Regions from separate parts of the Paenarthrobacter sp. CCNWLY172 genome, predicted to be linked through region 2. Evidence: riboswitches for the same ligand, from Rfam matches in the RefSeq annotation. Region 2 holds a riboswitch; the other holds the start of a gene.

Region 1 (5,482 bases), on a different contig from region 2:
CGAGCCAACAGGACCAGAACCGGCGGAACCGTGACTAAAGCATCTTGACTGTTACTCCGATCACAACATATCCTCATAGGCAACAAGTGTTGTCTGTGAGGCACACAACACCCTTCCCCAATCTCCAACCATCAGCACAGAGACTTCGACGCTTCGCAGGAGTATCGTCGAAAACCCCAACCTCCGTGCATCAGCTCCAAGGACCGCTCATGGAATCTTCGGCTATAAACATCGCAATCGTGGTGGTGTACCTGCTCGCCATGCTGGCATTCGGCTGGTGGGGCAAGTCCCGCACCAAGAACAACAGCGACTTCCTGGTGGCTGGCCGCCGCCTGGGACCGTTCCTTTACACCGGCACCATGGCCGCTGTGGTCCTCGGTGGCGCTTCCACCGTGGGCGGCGTCGGCCTCGGCTACAAGTTCGGCATCTCCGGCATGTGGCTGGTAGTGGCCATCGGCGCAGGCGTGCTGCTGCTCAGCCTCCTGTTCGCCGGCACCATCCAGCGCCTGAAGATCTACACGGTCTCCCAGATGCTGAGCCTTCGCTACGGCAGCAGGGCCACGCAGACCTCCGGCATCGTCATGCTGGCGTACACGCTCATGCTCTGCGCTACTTCCACCGGCGCCTACGCCACCATCTTCGTGGTGCTCTTCGACTGGGAACGCTGGCTTGCCATCGCCGTTGGCGGCGCGATCGTCCTGGTTTACTCCACCATTGGCGGCATGTGGTCCATCACGCTGGCCGACCAGGTTCAGTTCATCATCAAGACCGTCGGTATCTTCTTCCTGATGCTCCCGTTCGTCCTGAACGCTGCCGGCGGCATGGACGGCATCCGTGAGCGCCTCGATGAGACCTTCTTCCAGATCGATGGCATCGGCGCCCAGACCATCATCACGTACTTCGTGGTCTACACACTGGGCCTCCTGATCGGTCAGGACATCTGGCAGCGCGTCTTCACTGCCAAGACCCCCGCCGTTGCCCGTTGGGGCGGCGCCACGGCCGGCGTCTACTGCATCCTCTACGGCATCGCCGGCGCCCTGATCGGCTTGGCCGCCCGGGTGGCACTGCCGGACATCGATGTCACCAACCTCGGCAAGGACGTTGTTTACGCCGAGGTGGCAACCCACATCCTGCCCGTCGGCATCGGCGGCCTGGTCATGGCCGCGGCTGTTGCGGCCATGATGTCCACCGCATCCGGCGCCCTGATCGCCGCAGCCACGGTGGCACGTGCGGACGTTGTCCCGTTCGTGGCCAGCTGGTTCGGCAAGAACATCAACACCGATGACAGCGAAAACCCCGAGCACGACGTCAAAGCCAACCGCTACTGGGTTCTTGGACTCGGCATCGTGGCAGTACTGATTTCCATGGCGGCTCAGGACGTGGTGATTGCCCTCACCATCGCCTACGACATCCTGGTGGGTGGCCTCCTGGTCGCAATCCTGGGCGGTTTGGTGTGGAAGCGCGGCACGGGCATCGCCGCTGCATGGTCCATGGCAGTTGGATCGGTGCTGACACTGACCCTGCTGATCCTCTTCGCCCTGGGTGTCATTCCGAGCGCGGACGGCGTCTACGCCAACGAACCGATCTACTACGGTCTCGCCGCTTCGTTCATCGCCTACGTAGTGATTTCACTGCTCACCCCGCCCACTGATCCCGCAGTCCGCGAGGCCTGGGACAAGCGCGTTGCCGGTGCCGTCTCTGAGGAACTCCCGCCTGAGGCCCACCCGGTCAGCAGCCACAAGTAGCGCTGCAAGCAACAGAGCAAAATTCGACGGCGGCGCCTCCCCTTTCCGGGGTGGCGCCGCCGTTGTTTTGTCCCCGGGAAGAGGGCGCCCCAACTTGCTGGACAGCCGTGCGGTAAGGTGGTCCCAGCTTCAAGAGATGTGGTGCCAAGCTCCGACTGGCCACACACCAACCCCATGTTCACGGGTGGTTCGGATGAGGAAGCGGCCCGTCCCGGACCAGAGACAACCGAGCGGGCAAGAGCACTCCCCCAAGGAGCAGTCCCTTGCCGTACCAAGGCGATACCACCCCGGCTACCAGTACCCCGGCAACAACAGCCACCCACACAGTCGCGGTGATTCCCGCCGTCGACCTCTTCCTGGGCACGGTGACCATCACTGCCAAGGCCGGAACCATGCGGTTCGGACATCCCCAACCGCACCTGATCGCGCAGGCGTTGGCCCGAGCGGTCCGGCCGACCCTTTGGTGTGATGCGTCGAGAACCCTAACCGTGACTGTTGCGGCGGCCGGCAAACGCGCCGGCGTGCAGCTTCACTACACACTCAGCCACGAGGAGCCCGCCTAGATTTCCTCGTCTGCTTCGCGGAATTCCTCGGTCTCGTCGATGGGGACCACACGTTCGTCGTCCTCGGGGGCGTCCACTTCTTCCACCCAGGCCTCGTCCACTTCCTGGTCCTCGGCGTAGTCGTAGGCCGGATCTGACTCAATGGTGGTCCGTTCCGGGTAGTTGGCGTGTGATTCGGTGGTGTTCATGGTGCAACCTCCGTCTCGTGGGCCGCTCAAGCCCTGTTGAACGTGTGCGGGGTGGGCCCCCGCCCCTGTCCTTCCATCTGAGCACCGGCTAAGTCGGGGGTCAAGGACGGCCGGAAATTACGGTGCGCCGAACATTCCAAGTGAGGAATACCAGCCAAAAAACCGCGCAGATAAGCGGTACAGTGGGGCGTGCAATGGGGCCGCAATTACCCCACCCAGCACAGGAGAGAAAGTGCAACAGCACCAGGAATCCCCCGGTTCGTCGAGCCCAGCTCCGGACCCCACCCCGGAATCGGCAGCCCTCGAGAACGTCGGAACGGAACCCGCGGCGCCCTCGCACGCCGACATCCGCCGGTGGCGTCAGTACCTCGCCGACGAGCGCGCCGAGGCCGCTGTCTACCGCGAACTCGCCCAGAGGCGCGACGGCGAAGAACGCCAAATCCTGCTGGCCCTGGCCGAGGCCGAAGGCCGGCACGAGGCCCACTGGCTCAAGCTCCTGGGTGAGCACGCCGGAATGCCCAAGGCCGCGTCAGCCCGCAGCCAGTTCCTGGGATTCCTGGCCCGCAACTTCGGGTCGGTCTTTGTACTGGCCCTGGCCCAACGCGCAGAAGGCCGCTCCCCCTACGGCTCCGAACCCGCGGCAACACCCGCCATGGTGGCTGACGAACAGATCCACGAAGAGGTGGTCAGGGGCCTGGCTACCCGTGGTCGGAACCGGCTCTCCGGGACCTTCCGTGCCGCGGTCTTCGGCGCCAACGACGGCCTGGTGAGCAACCTTTCGCTGGTCATGGGCATGGCCGCCACCGGCGTACCCAGTCCGGTGGTGCTGATGAGCGGTGTGGCAGGTCTTTTGGCGGGCGCACTGTCCATGGGCGCCGGCGAGTACGTCTCTGTACGCTCCCAGCGGGAACTGCTCAACGCGACGCTGCCCACCCAAGCCACTCTCACGGCAGCACCGTCGTTGGACATCGAACACAACGAATTGGTGCTGGTCTACCTTGCCCGCGGCATGACGCGCGAGGCCGCTGAGCATCGCGCCGCAGAGCGAATGGGCCTGTTCAGCTGCGACTGCGATCCCAGCCTCTCCTTGCAGCCCGAGAAACCTGCCACCGACGAGCACGAATCCGTCGGTTCGGCATGGGGCGCAGCGATGTCCAGCTTCTGCTTCTTCGCGTCCGGTGCCATCGTTCCCATCCTGCCCTTCATCTTCGGCATGACGGGCTTTGCCGCCTTGATGGTGGCCGGTGTGCTGGTGGGCATCGCGCTCTTGGCGACCGGCGCCGTCGTGGGCTTGCTGTCCGGGACCTCGCCGCTGAGCCGCGGGCTGCGCCAGCTCGCGATCGGCCTTGCAGCGGCTGCCGCCACGTATGGGCTGGGCCTGGTGTTCGGGGCAACCATCGTCTAGTTTGGACGGTTCCCCCCGCAGCCCGTAATGTTGGTTCGTCCTCCGCGCTGCCCCGCGTGACCAGGGCGTGAGGAATGGAGAACCGTGGACTCGGAGCGGGAAACGCGTGCGCCAAAGCACCGGCGTACCGGCACGGCCTGGCACATTCTCCGTGGCGTGCTCATGGCCGGAATTGCCGCTGTGGTGGCAGTGTTGGTCAGCGGATTCCTGCATGGAGACCCGCGGATCACCGCCCTTTTCCCGGGTGTGAGCGTCCCTGGTGCCGCGCACGACGGGACACCCGGGCAGAAGCAGACGGCGCCAGCACGTGCAGCAGACGCCCCGCCGCCCGGATTTGAGGAGGCGGACGCCCCGCTGGCCTCGCCGAAGGTGCCGGAGACTACCAACGAGTCGTATAAGTTCCTGGCTACCAACGACGACGGCACTCCGGTGGGGTACTCGCCATGCCGCCCGCTGCACTACGTGGTGAACGAAGGGTCCGCGCCGGAAGGTTCCGATGCACTGCTGGAGGCAGCGATCGCGAACGTCTCCGCAGCTTCAGGAATCCAGTTCGTCAACGACGGGACCACCGACGAGTTGCCGGTAGACCGACGGGAGCCATACCAGCCGGCCAAGTACGGCGACCGATGGGCGCCCCTGCTGATTTCGTGGACCACTCCGGAGGCAGCACCGGCTTTGGCGGAAAAAGTCATTGGTACGGGCGGCAGCACCATGTACTCGCTGAACAATGGACCCAAAAGCTACATCACGGGCAGCCTGGAGCTGGACACCCCGCAGGTCGCCGAACTCCTTGCTGATCCCGAAGGCGCCGACTACGTCCTCGCCGTCATGCAGCACGAGTTGGGGCACGTCATGGGCCTGGACCATGTTGATGACCCGGTCCAACTCATGTACCCGGAAATCGGCGCCCCTGACGGCCTTGCGGCCGGCGACCTGACCGGACTGCACCTCCTTGCCTCGGCCCCCTGCCGCAAGGACATCTGACAGCCGGTTCGGGGGGCCATGGACTCCCGGCGTGTCCGGACTTATGCTGGCGGCTACGGTCGACGGCGGCGCCCCACCTCCCGTCGCGGCCTCCACGTCAGGGGGTTCCATGGAACCTAACGGGTCGCCCCAGTGGCAGGACCCCGATCCCCTTCGCCCGCATGATCCTCCGCATGGCCCCTACCGACCCGGGGCCACGCTGCCACCGGCACCGGCACCGCCGGTCAAGCACAGCAGCATCGCCGCGATCCTGTTATTCCTGGGCATCCTCGGACTGGTGTGCGCGGGGGCGTATTTCAGCGGCGACCTGCAGCGGTTCCTGTACGGCTCCTCCGCCTCGCAAAGCCAGGCACCCCGGCCCGGGTTGGTCCCGTTCGGGCAGCGCCAAGAGCCTGTGCCCGGCCTGGAAGAAGCCGATGCGCCACTGGGAACTCCGGCACCGGTGAACCGGACCAGTACCTCGTACAAGTTCCTTGCCGTCAAGGAGGACGGCACTCCCCTGGCCTACTCCCCGTGCAGGCCCATCCACTACGTGGTGAACGCCGATCTCGGGGATCCGTCCTGGCAACCACTGGTGGAAGAGGCCATTCGCCAAGC
Region 2 (5,482 bases):
AGAACGGCGGGATGTCCTTTTTGGCTACCAGAATGGCGCCATAGATAGGTGCGCTGACCGAAGCTGTGACGCCGATCCAGCGTTTTGTGGGTAAGGAAAGAAGACTGCCACCCAAGGCGGCCAACGCCACCACGTGCAACCCGGAATACGCCAGGAAGGGCGCGTTGGATCCCCGGCGATAGGCAAAACCTTCGAGGTCTGAAGCCCGCCGGGCGAGGCTGGAGACGAAGAATGGGGCGCCGGCGAGCAACGCGGCGGCGGCAGCGAAAGCCCACTTCTTCGCTTTCCCACGCGATGCGCCGGTGTCCGGGACGGAGTGCGTACCCGGTACGGCGTCCTTTCCCGGAACGGCGCGGGCAAAGGCAGCGAATCCAACCGGCACGGCGACGGTCCCCATGGCGGTTAGGTGCTGGCCCACGATCCAGCCGCGCCGTCCGGAGGTCAGCATGCGCAGGCGTTCGGCATCGTCCGGTGTGATGTAGACGCGTGAGACCGGCGAGATTCCCACGAACCACACCACCGTGCCGGCAACGATGACCGCTCCGGCACGGCGATAGGGATGGTTCCCGCTCATGGCAGCAAGGTTAGACCTGTTTGAGGGCCTTCTCCAGATCCAGGATGAGATCGTCCACGTCTTCCAGTCCTACCGACAAGCGGACCACACCGTCGGTGAGTCCGATCGCGGCCCGGCCCTCAGGCCCCATGGCCCGGTGGGTGGTGGTGGCGGGGTGGGTGATGAGGGATTTGGAATCGCCCAGGTTGTTGGAGATGTCAATGACGCGGAGGCCATCGAGCAAGGCGAAGGCGGCCTCTTTGGCTGAGCGCCCGGCCGAAGGAGACAGCTCGAAGGTCAGCACAGTGCCGCCGGCCTTCATCTGCTTCGCGGCAAGCTCGTACTGCGGGTGGGACGTGAGCAGCGGGTACTTGACCCAGCTGATGGCAGGCTGCTGCTCGAGCCACTCCGCGATCTTCAAAGCGGATGCCGAGCTGTGGTTCACCCGCAGTCCGATGGTCTCCAACCCCTTGGTCAGCACCCAGGCGTTGAACGCGGAAAGGGAAGGGCCGGTATGGCGCATGAGTTGCTTGACGGGACCATCGATGAACTCTTTGGTGCCCAGGATCGCGCCGCCGAGGACACGGCCTTGGCCATCAATGTGCTTGGTGCCGGAATACACGATGACGTCCGCGCCCAGCTCACCGCAGCGCTGCAGGAGGGGAGTGGCGAAGACATTGTCCACCACGACAGTCGCCCCAGCGGCATGCGCCAGTTCGCTGACGGCGGCGATGTCCACGATCTCCTGCATCGGATTGGAGGGCGACTCAAAGAACACGGCGGTGGTCGGTTCCGAGAGGGCTTCGCGCCACTGCTCCAGATCCGGGCCGTCAACGAACACCGTCTCCACGCCCCAGCGGGGCAGGATCTCGTTGAGGATCACGAAGCAGGAGCCGAACAGCGAGCGCGCGGCTACCACGCGGTCGCCGGCAGCCAGCAAGGCACCCAAAGCGGTGAAGACCGCGGACATGCCGGAGGCTGTCGCAAAGCACGCCTCGGTTCCTTCGAGCAGCCGCAGCCGCTCCTGGAACGTGGCGACGGACGGGTTGCCGTAGCGGGAGTAAACGAAGCGTTCGTCCTCGCCGGTAAATGCCCGTTCGGCAGCGGCAGCCGATTCGTAGACAAAGCCGGAGTTCAGGAAAACGGGCTCGGACGTTTCCTGGAAATTGGTGCGGTCAAGGCCACCGCGAACGGCCTGGGTGTCAGGGCTCCAGCCGGCGGCGTCGGGATTGAAAGTCACTTACTCGGTCCCCAGATTCGTAGGCAGGCCACGGTTCTTCCAGCCGTTTACGGTGCGCTCACCGTAGCGGTCCGGTTCGCCTTCGAAGCCCTCAAGGACGTTGTACGCCGTGAAGCCGGCCTGTGTTGCGGCAATGGCAGCGGAGATGGAGCGCTGGCCGGAACGGCAGATGAACACGAGCTCCACGGCGTCATCCTCGGGTGCCTGCTGCTGCAGGTCCTCGATAAAGCGGGAGTTCGGGATACCGCCAGCCAGGTTCCACTGGATGAACAGGGGATCGTTCTCGGTGGCTTTGGTGTCCGGGATGCCGATGTGGGCCCACTCGCCCTCGGTGCGCACATCCACCAGGATCGCGCCTTCTTCGAGCTTGGCCCACGCGTCCTGTGGGGTCAGGTCACCTGCGTAGCTCATGCGTGGCCCTCGAACGCTTCTTCATCGTCGTAATTCTCAAGTTGGTCCACTGCGTTGGCGACGGCGGCATCAGCATTGGCGATCGCCGCAGGCAGCACAATGGCTTGGGCCACGATGACGTCCGTGCCGTTGAAGGTGGCTGCCGGGCTGCCATGGAGCACATAGCCTTCGGCGAGGGAGTTGTGGATACGCTCGCAGAAATCGCGGTTATCCGGGCCTGTAATCAGGCGGTAGGAGAGTTTTTCTTCAGTGGGTTCAGGCATTGCTGGTGCTCCTCAGTCACGCTTGCAGTTCGAGTTGTCGATACGCCGAGTAGTCACCTGAGGCACCCCGCCGGAGAGAGGGTTGCCGACCAGCAAGTCAGGGCTTTGCGCTGGTACTCATTACTCAAGAAAAACGTAACATCCACGGGCGTCGGGCTGCACTTGCGGGCGGCTGCACCGTCGTCATGTTGCGTAATCGGAGGCTGATCCACTATCGGTCCTTGAGCTCCCGCACTGCCGCGCCGACAGTGGGGTAGAAGTGGTCCGGCGTAAAACGGGCCGCCGTGCCGAGGCGGATCAACTTGTCCTTCACGGGCCCTTTGAGCTCGGCAAACACCAGATCCACTCCTTTTCTGGCCAACCATTCGTCCAGGGTTACCAGGTCATCCAAGGCTGTGGTGTCGATCCCGGTGATCGGTTCGGCGGCAAGGATGATGTGGGTGACGGGCTCCGCGGACTCGTCCGGGGCCTCGTCGAGTTGCTCCCTCACGAAGCTCGCCAGGACCTGTCCGTTGCCGAAGAACAGGGGTGCATCAAACCGGAGGATCAAGAGCCCGGGGATGCGCTTGCCCTCGGGGTGGCGTTCAAGGTCGTGATACCCGGGAAGGCCTTCCTCTGCGCCGAGTTCGGTTCTGTACGGATCCCATGCCCTGCGGACAAAGTCCAGGAGTGCCAAGGCGATGGCCACCACGATTCCCTGGAGGACACCCACCGTCAGCACTCCCAGGAACGCAGCCAGCATCACCACGGACTCGCTGCGGCTCAGCCCCAGGAGCCGCCTGACGCCGGCAGGATCTGCGAGGGCAATGGCCGCGGCGATGACGACGGCGGCCAGGGTTGCCGACGGCAGGTACTCGGTTACTCCCGGAGCCAGCAGCATGAAGGCCAGTACCAGCACGGAGCCCACCACGCCTGTCATCTGGGATTTTGCGCCGGCATCCACGGCTACCGGTGTCCTGGAGGTACTGCCTGAAATGGGAAACCCACCCAAGAGGCCTGTAGCGGCATTGGCTGCTCCAAGCGCTGCCATCTCCCTGTTTCCGGAGACCTTCTTCCCTTCTTTGGCTGCCAATGTTTGAGACAACACGCCAGTGTCAGCGAAAGCCATGAGCGCGATGCCCGCGGCGGCGGGGAGCAGCATCAAAGCGTCGGCCCAGCCAATACCCCCGAGTGCGGGCATGGGCAGGCCCTGCGGCAGGACCCCGGTGACCTTCACGTCGTCGTTGAGCCCGAAGACCGCCGTCGCCACGCACGAGCCAACCACCGCCAACAGGACGCCGGGTACCTTCCACTTCAGGAGCCGGGGGATCCAGATGAGCGCCAGCGACCCCACTCCCAACAACAGCGCGGTGATGTTGACCTCGCCGCCAAGTAACCCGGTAGTAACCTTCGCGAGCTTTTGCCAGACGTCGCCGTCGGCCTCAATACCCAGAAACGCCGGGAGTTGCGAAAGGGCCACCAACAGTGCGATTCCGTTGAGGTACCCGAGCCGGATGGGTTTGGACAGCAGGCCCGTGATGGCTCCCAGTTTCAGTGCCGAGCCCGCAAGCATGAGCGCCCCGATCAACACGGCCAGCAAGCCGGCCAGCGCCACGGATTTTTCGCTGCTTCCCGCTGCCAGCGGCACAATGGCCGCGGCGATCATAGGGGCCAGGGCAGAGTCGGGTCCCAGGACCAGAATGCGGGAGGGCCCCACCACCGCATAAACCAGCAGCGGGACCACTGTTGCGTAAAGCCCGGTGACCGGGGGAAGCCCTGCTGCCTGTGCATAGGCCATCCCGGCGGGCACCAGCAAAGCAAACAGCGCAGCGCCCGCAACGAGATCGTGCCGCAGCCATTCACGCTTGTAGCCCTTGAGGGCCCAGGCGCTGGACAGCCGCTCCTTGGCGGAGGGGCGGGAGGTTGCTGCACTCATACAGCGATCATTCCCGACCCCTGCTGATTGTGGAACACGACATACGCCTTATGTGGAAAATACGGACCGTCTCCGGCCGCGTTCAAATGTGACGCCCCGGGAGCATAATTGACCCAGTACGTCCTCCTGTAACTTCGCATGAAATCAGGTCGCGGTGAACGGACAGAGCAGTTCTACACTCAAGCCCATGCTGCATTTTGGATGGTTTGTGGGCCATGGATTCGGTGTCCAGGGGTGGGGGACGCCCGGTTACGGCCTGGGCTACGACTGGAAGAAGCCAGCCCTGTACCAGGACGCAGTCCGGGCGTTCGAACAATCCGGGTTGGACCTCTTCATCATCGAGGATTCCCTCACCGTGCCGGACACGTATGGCGGATCGGCCGAAGTGTCCCTGGCTCATGCCTCCTTTGCGCCGAAACACGATCCGCTGGCGCTGGTCCCTTACCTGCTCTCCGCCACCGAGCACCTGGGAATCGTGCCGACCGTCAGCGCCTCGTTCTACCCGCCCTTCACGGCCGCCCGGCTTTTGGCCACGTTGCAGCACTTCTCAGAGGGCCAGTTGGGCTGGAACGTCGTCACGTCCGGCAGCGACCTCGCCGCCCAGAACTACGGGTTGGATCAACAGATTGAACACGACCTTAGGTATGAAAAAGCGGAGGAATTCGTCGACGTCGTCAGGCGGCTCTGGCGGAGCTGGGAACCGGGCGCGGTCCTTGAGGACGTCTCCGCAGGGGTGTTTGCCGACCACACCAAGGTGCACCCGATCAATCACCAGGGTGACTTCTTCAAGGTCCGCGGTCCACTGAACACGGCGCCGTTGCCGGAGGAACCCGTGCTGGTCCAGGCTGGTGCGTCTCCCCGGGGCAAGGCGTTCGCCGGTAGTCATGCTGATGTGGCCATTGCGTTGGCCCGTGGTGTTGACGGCATGAAGTCCTACCGTGACTCGATTCGCGCGGAGGCCGCCAAAGCCGGCAGGAACCCCGACGACGTCAAGGTGCTTTTTGTCCTGAAGCCCACAGTGGTTGGTTCTGCTGCCGAAGCCGAGGAGCTGCGTGCCCAGCGTCGTGAGCTCACCCAGCGCGATATCGACAGCCAGCTCA

What was found. Region 2 has a riboswitch for S-adenosylmethionine ahead of WBN73_RS08165 (DUF1737 domain-containing protein). Riboswitches for the same ligand answer to the same signal wherever they lie in the genome.
Region 1: another riboswitch for S-adenosylmethionine. It lies ahead of WBN73_RS17030 (hypothetical protein); the one in region 2 lies ahead of WBN73_RS08165 (DUF1737 domain-containing protein).

What each region holds. Positions count from the first base shown of each region.
Region 1 is NZ_JBBEGB010000011.1:78,357-83,838, forward strand. It holds gene WBN73_RS17025 (sodium:solute symporter) at 210-1,745, shown strand; SAM riboswitch class IV at 1,873-1,992, shown strand; gene WBN73_RS17030 (hypothetical protein) at 2,009-2,308, shown strand; gene WBN73_RS17035 (hypothetical protein) at 2,305-2,496, opposite strand; gene WBN73_RS17040 (VIT1/CCC1 transporter family protein) at 2,729-3,901, shown strand; gene WBN73_RS17045 (matrixin family metalloprotease) at 3,986-4,885, shown strand; gene WBN73_RS17050 (matrixin family metalloprotease) at 4,917-5,482, shown strand, end outside.
Region 2 is NZ_JBBEGB010000004.1:305,918-311,399, reverse strand. It holds gene WBN73_RS08180 (hypothetical protein) at 1-574, opposite strand, end outside; gene WBN73_RS08175 (O-succinylhomoserine sulfhydrylase) at 585-1,793, opposite strand; gene WBN73_RS08170 (rhodanese-like domain-containing protein) at 1,794-2,204, opposite strand; gene WBN73_RS08165 (DUF1737 domain-containing protein) at 2,201-2,467, opposite strand; SAM riboswitch class IV at 2,481-2,592, opposite strand; gene WBN73_RS08160 (SulP family inorganic anion transporter) at 2,679-4,382, opposite strand; gene WBN73_RS08155 (NtaA/DmoA family FMN-dependent monooxygenase) at 4,537-5,482, shown strand, end outside.